Regions from separate parts of the Streptomyces sp. NBC_00341 genome, predicted to be linked through region 1. Evidence: riboswitches for the same ligand, from Rfam matches in the RefSeq annotation. Region 1 holds a riboswitch; each other region holds the start of a gene.
What was found. A riboswitch is a leader RNA that binds a small molecule or an ion and turns the genes downstream of it on or off. The one in region 1 is predicted to bind cobalamin.

Region 1 (2,190 bases):
CCTGTTCACCCGGTGGTTCCACCGCTGGGCGCTGCTCGCGGGCTGGGCGGTCGGCATGGTCTACGGGACGGCCGCCGCCTACGGGGTCGCCAGCCCCACCCAGGCGCACTTCGGCGGGTCCTCCAAGGAGATCCCGGGCATCGGCGAGATCGGCTACATCGGCCTGACGGCGTTCGTGCTGAACATCGTGGTGACCGTCGTCCTCACCTTCGTCCTGAACGCACTGAAGGCCCCTGCCGGGCTCGACGAGACCTCTCCCGGCGACTACACCGCGGACGCGGGCGACCCGGGCGTGAAGACGGAGCTCCCGCCGGCCACGGCCGGGGCCCCTGGCGGTCACTGACCGAGGTGAACGGGGAGCCGCACCCCGCCTGCGAGGGGGTGCGGCTCCCCGTTCGCGCGTCCGGGCGGAAAACCCCGTGCCACCGCCGCCCGGGGGTGCGGCAGACTCCCCTGCATGGACATAACCATCAGGCCGGTCGAGCCCGCCGAGTACGCCGCCCTCGGCGAGATCACCGCCGAGGCCTATCTCGGGGACGGGCTGCTGGACTTCGGCGCCGACGATCCGTACCTGGTACAGCTGCGCGACGTCCCCCGGCGGGCCGAGGAGGCCGAGGTGCTCGTCGCGGCGGACGCCCGGGGCCGCGTCCTCGGCGGGGTCACCTACGCGCCGCCGGGCAACCGCTGGGCCGATATCGCGGCGCCGGACGAGGCCGAGTTCCGGATGCTCGCGGTCTCCCGCGAGGCCCGCGGGGCCGGGGCGGGCGAGGCGCTCGTCCGGGCCTGCGTCGACCGCGCACGGGCCACCGCGGGGGTCACCGGGATCGTCCTGTCGACGCAGCCGGCCATGCGCGGGGCCCATAGGATCTACGGGCGCCTCGGCTTCGTCCGGACCCCGGAAAGGGACTGGTATCCGATCGAGGGACTCTCGCTCCTGACGTACCGCCTGGAGTTCCCGGCGGACTCCTGATCGGCCTCTCCTGACGGCCAGGCGACACGACACGGACGGTCTCCTGATCGGTCACGCGACACAACATGTGGGGGCTGCCTCATCCGGCGGCCCCCACATGTATGCTCGTGCTCGCTGTCGCCGCAGGGAAATCCGGTGCGAATCCGGAACTGTCCCGCAACGGTGTATTCGGTGTGCTTTTGTGCACCCCCGAGTCCGAGGACCTGCCGACAGCGCGTCCGGCTCGACCGAACCGGATGCCCAGACGTCCGGGCCTCGTGGATGGGCCGGTGGACGCCGCACGGAGTGCTGCCCCGACGGGGCCCCGCTCCGCCCGGCTGCCCCGCTCCCCCCCGGCCCAGAGCCGAGCGAGGGAGAGCACCACGTGACCATCGCGCCAGCCGATCCGGTTTCAGCGGCCGAATCAACGGGAACCACGAGCGACGGACCGGGCACCGCACTGCTGCGGACCCTCACCGCGCTCACCGCGGATCTGCCCGACACCGACCCCGGACGCGTCGCCGCCGCCGCGCTGCGCGGCCGCAACGCCCGGTCGGACGAGGCCGAGCTGCGCTCGCTGGCCACAGAGGCGGCCGCGGGCCTGATCTCCGAGGACCCCGCCTACTCCCGGCTCGCCGCCCGGCTGCTCACCCGCTCCATCGCGGACGAGGCCGCCGGGCAGGGCGCGACGTCCTTCTCCTCCTCGGTCGCCGTCGGACACCACGAGGGCCTGATCGCGGACCGCACCGCCGAGTTCGTGACGCTGCACGCCGCCGCCCTCGACGCCCTGGTGGGACAGGCGCTCGCCGACGGGGATGACGACCGCTTCGGCTACTTCGGACTGCGCACCCTGCACAGCCGCTACCTGCTGCGCCACCCGATCACCCGCCAGGTCGTCGAGACCCCGCAGCACTTCATGCTGCGGGTGGCCGCCGGGCTCGCGGAGGACAACTCAGAGCGCGCGCTGGACGAGGTCGCGGCCCTGTACCGGCTGATGAGCCGGCTGGACTACCTGCCCTCCTCCCCCACGCTCTTCAACTCCGGCACCCGGCACCCGCAGATGTCCTCCTGCTACCTGCTGGACTCGCCGCTGGACGAGCTGGACTCGATCTACGACCGCTACCACCAGGTGGCGCGCCTCTCCAAGCACGCGGGCGGCATCGGCCTCTCGTACTCCCGCATCCGGGCCCGCGGTTCGCTGATCCGGGGCACCAACGGGCACTCCAACGGCATCGTGCCGT
Region 2 (2,190 bases), 1.4 Mb from region 1:
TACGCCGATCATCGCGGTCAGTACGCCGAGCGGCAGTTCGGCCGGGGCGAGCAGCACCCGCGAGAGGATGTCCACCCAGATCAGCAGGACGGCGCCCGCGAGCGGTGCGACGGCCAGCAGACGGCGGTGATCCGCGCCGACCAGCATGCGCGCGGCGTGCGGGACCATGAGCCCGACGAAGCCGATCGCGCCGCTCACCGCCACCAGTGCCCCGGTGACCGCGGCGGAGACCAGGAACAGCTCCTTGCGCAGTCTCCCGGCGTCCACTCCCAGCGCGGCGGCGGTCTCGTCACCCATCGCCAGGGCATTGAGCCGGCGCGCCGACCACCAGAGGTGGGCGAGGCCGCCGATCGTGGCGCCCGCGGCGATCGGTACGGAGGACCAGGTGGCGCCCCCGAGGCTGCCCAGCATCCACATCATCGCGGAGCGGGCGGCCTCGCCCCGCTCCGCGGCGAACACCATGAACGTCGTGATGGCCGAGAAGCCGTAGTACATCGCCGTGCCCGTCAGGACCAGGCGCAGCGGGGTCAGTCCGCGCGCGGTGCGGGCGACCGCGTACACGAGCATCATCGCGAGGAGTGCGGCGAGGAAGGCTGCCGTGGACAGCGCCCAGACGCCGAATGCGCCGAAGACCCCGAAGATGAGCACGGCGTTGGCACCGACGGCCGCGCCGGAGGAGATGCCGAGGACGAACGGGTCGGCGAGGGCGTTGCGGACCATGGCCTGCACCGCGACGCCGATCGCGGACAGTCCGGCTCCGACGACCGCGGCCAGCAAGGCTCGTGGAAAGCGCAGCTCCCACACGATGGTGTACCCGGCAACTTCGCCGGGAGCGATCCGCTGTCCCGTCAGGCCGGCCCACAGGTAGCGCGACACCTCTCCCCAGGAAATCCCGGAGGCACCGATTCCGGCGCCGCAGACCAGGGAGAGCGGCAGCAGGGCACACAGCGTGATCACCAGCAGGGGCAGGGGAACGCGCCGGGGAGGGGCGGGCCCGCCACCGGCGCGCGCCGCGCGCGAGGGCGGGGCTGGTATGCGTTCGAGGGGAGTGACCACGTTCGGATCGCTTTCACCTCAGGCCGTGCGTCTGCACGATCGAAGGAGCGGCCCGGACGCGAGGCGCCCTGTGCAGCACCTCTCGCAGTCCACGGCGAATTGACAGGAGCTTTCACCGCCGCGGGTAATCGGGCTCGCGGAGCCATCAGGACGGCTCCGCCTACCGTTGCGGGTCAGCGCCGGAATTCGACCGGACTTCCCCCGCGGGGCGTGAGCAGCTTACGGGTACGGCACGGACCCCTCCTTATCTGGGCCCCCGCGCCCCGATCGCCCCCGATCCCCCTGAACGGTCCCCGAGCGGTCCCTGACCCGACCCGGAGAAGCCCCTGATGCGGGCACCACACGGGCGACGGCGCACCTAACGTGACGGCGGGTGCCCCGGCCGGGTCCGCACGCCTGACACAACCGCTCTCCTCGCAAGGAGGATCCATGCCGTTCAGGGACAGATCTGCGCTGCGGCTCGTCGCCGCACGGGGCACGGCCACGGCCGTGGCCGCTGCCACGACCGCCGTCGCCGGCCTCGCCGCCGCTCCCGCGGTCCACGCGTCGCCGCCCGCGACGGCGGCCCTGCGGTGGGCACCGTGTGCCGCCCCGGCGAAACCGGGAGCCGAGTGCGCCACGCTTTCGGTGCCGGTCGACTGGGACCGCCCCGACGGGCCGAGACTCGACCTGGCCGTGGCCCGCCGCAAGGCCACCGAACCCGGGGCACGCGTCGGCTCGATGGTGTTCGGCCCCGGCGGGCCGGGCGACTCGGGTGTGGAGAGGGTGGTGAGCGGGATCAACCGGTTCAGCCCCGAGGTCCGCCGCAGGTTCGACATCGTCAGCTTCGACCCGCGCGGCGTGGGCGGCAGCAACCCGGTGACCTGCTCCGGTGACCTGCTCGCCGAACGGCCGTCACCGGAGCTGAGGAGCCAGGCCGACTTCGACGCCACCCTGGCGTACAACAGGCGGCTCCGCGCCGACTGCCGGGCCCGTACCGGCCCGGTGTTCGAGCACCTCGACACCGGGCAGACGGTCCGTGACCTGGACGCGCTGCGGGCCGCCCTCGGCGAGCGGAAACTGACCTTCTACGGGAGCTCGTACGGCACGCTGCTCGGCGCCCAGTACGCCGAGACCTACCCGCGGCGCGTGCGC
Region 3 (2,190 bases), 5.4 Mb from region 1:
GCCCCACCGCGAGGGCGAATCCCGCGCCCAGGGTCGCCTGTACGGCCTGCCGCGTCGTGATCCGCCGCAGCCCCGCCGCTCCCGTGGGAAGGCCGGCCGCCACGGGGGCCGCGATCCGGCGCTCGTAGCACCACACCCCGAACCGCACCAGCGATGACGCGACGAGCGACAGCAGCACGGCCGCGTACAACTCGGGCAGCCGGCCGGGCACGGTGTGCAGGAACTGGGCGGAGAAGTAGGCCATGAAGGCGAATACGCCCAGCGAGTGCCCGCGCGGCCCCCACCGCCGCGCGTACACCCCCGCCCCCACGACGGCGAGGAACGCCAGGTCGCGGGCGACGGGCACATCGTGCAGCACGGCGGCGAGCGTGAGCACCGGGAGGCCGACGACGGGGAGCAGCGCGGTCGTCGTCGCCTGCCCGCGCACGGTCGGGTCGGTCACCGTGAACAGGGCGAGCAGCGCGGCCAGGCCTCCCGTGATGGCCGCCACCAGAGAGTGTCCGACCGCCCCGCACAGCGCGACGGCGAGCCCGATGCCGAGCACGGCCCGGGACGCGAACCGCAGCCGGATCCGTCCGGGATCGTGTGCGACGAACGCCCTCTTCAGCAAGTCGCCTCGCCCCTTTCGCGCATGGCACCAGCGCAGACATGAGAAAGGCGCCACAGAGATCCCCGAGGGACCCGCAGCGCCATTGACAGCCACATCTCAACACCTGGGGGGCTAATGGTTCAACTTGGACCCATCCCTATGGGCCAATGGCCCAGCTATCTCGCATTCCGTGCGACCACAGCAGAGCCAACGGACCAGCCTGAGGACCGGCAGGCCCCGGAGGCGAAACACGCCACCTCGCAGCAAGGTCTTCGCCCCCTTCCACATCCCGGATGGTGAACAGCGGTGCCGCAGGGGCGGTCCACCCTCTAGGCTGGCCGGTGCAGCTGGTTCGCCCTGTCCGCCAGACAGACGCGTCGCAAGAGGGAACCCGGTGTGAATCCGGGACTGCCCCGCAGCGGTAAGTGGGAACGACCGCCGTCATACGCACTGGATCCGTTCGGATCCGGGAAGCGACGGCCAGTAGGAGTCTGCCCCCGGCAGACGAGCCCACGAGTCCGAAGACCTGCCCGTTGCCCGCACCCGAACCCTCGGACGCGGATATCCCGGTGACCTCGTGGGCGGGTCGGCGTACGTATCCAGACGGAGAATCCGCGCCGAGGCGTGTGCGATATCCGTCCGGTTCGTCATCCCTTCGCGTCCGTGTCCCGTCTCCGGGATGTTCAGGAGTCATCTCGCGAAGGAGATTTCCGTGACACCCAAGCCCGCAGCCGCGGCAGCACGAGCCACCGTCTACGGCTACCCCCGCCAGGGCCCGAACCGGGAACTGAAGAAGGCCGTCGAGGGGTACTGGAAGGGCCGCGTCACCGCCGGCGCCCTGCGGGAGACGGCGGCAGAACTGCGCCGGTCCAGCTGGAAGCAGTTGGCGGACGCCGGCGTCCATGAGGTCCCGACCGGTGACTTCTCGTACTACGACCACGTCCTGGACACCAGCGTCATGGTCGGCGCGGTCCCGCAGCGGCACCGTGCGGCCGTCGCCGCCGACGCGCTCGACGGGTACTTCGCGATGGCTCGCGGCACCCAGGACGTGGCGCCGCTGGAGATGACCAAGTGGTTCGACACCAACTACCACTACCTCGTCCCCGAACTCGGTCCGGACACCGTCTTCAGCGCCGACTCCACCAAGCAGGTCACCGAGCTCAGGGAGGCCGTCGCGCTCGGGCACAGCGCCCGGCCGGTGCTCGTCGGCCCGGTCACCTACCTTCTGCTGGCCAAGCCCGCCCCCGGGGTGGCGGCCGGCTTCGAGCCGCTCACCCTGCTGGACCGGCTGCTGCCGGTGTACGCGGAGGTGCTCGCCGATCTGCGCGCCGCCGGCGCGGAGTGGGTGCAGATCGACGAACCCGCCCTGGTCCAGGACCGCACCCCGGCCGAGCTGAACGCCGCCGCCCGCGCCTACCGCGACCTCGGCGGCCTCACCGACCGGCCCAGGCTCCTCGTCGCCTCCTACTTCGGGCGGCTCGGCGAGGCACTCCCCGTCCTGGCGAAGGCCCCGGTCGAGGGTCTGGCACTGGACTTCACCGATGCCGCCGCCGCCAACCTCGAAGACCTCGCCGCCGTCGGCGGGCTTCCCGGCAAGCGCC

Region 2: another riboswitch for cobalamin. It lies ahead of OG892_RS33250 (iron ABC transporter permease); the one in region 1 lies ahead of OG892_RS27310 (ribonucleoside-diphosphate reductase subunit alpha).
Region 3: another riboswitch for cobalamin. It lies ahead of metE (5-methyltetrahydropteroyltriglutamate--homocysteine S-methyltransferase); the one in region 1 lies ahead of OG892_RS27310 (ribonucleoside-diphosphate reductase subunit alpha).

The regions. Positions count from the first base shown of each region.
Region 1 is NZ_CP108002.1:6,027,603-6,029,792, reverse strand. It holds gene mctP (monocarboxylate uptake permease MctP) at 1-343, shown strand, start outside; gene OG892_RS27315 (GNAT family N-acetyltransferase) at 458-970, shown strand; cobalamin riboswitch at 1,059-1,196, shown strand; gene OG892_RS27310 (ribonucleoside-diphosphate reductase subunit alpha) at 1,335-2,190, shown strand, end outside.
Region 2 is NZ_CP108002.1:7,393,663-7,395,852, reverse strand. It holds gene OG892_RS33250 (iron ABC transporter permease) at 1-1,056, opposite strand, end outside; cobalamin riboswitch at 1,158-1,304, opposite strand; gene OG892_RS33245 (alpha/beta hydrolase) at 1,486-2,190, shown strand, end outside.
Region 3 is NZ_CP108002.1:672,780-674,969, forward strand. It holds gene OG892_RS03080 (FUSC family protein) at 1-610, opposite strand, end outside; cobalamin riboswitch at 921-1,138, shown strand; gene metE (5-methyltetrahydropteroyltriglutamate--homocysteine S-methyltransferase) at 1,302-2,190, shown strand, end outside.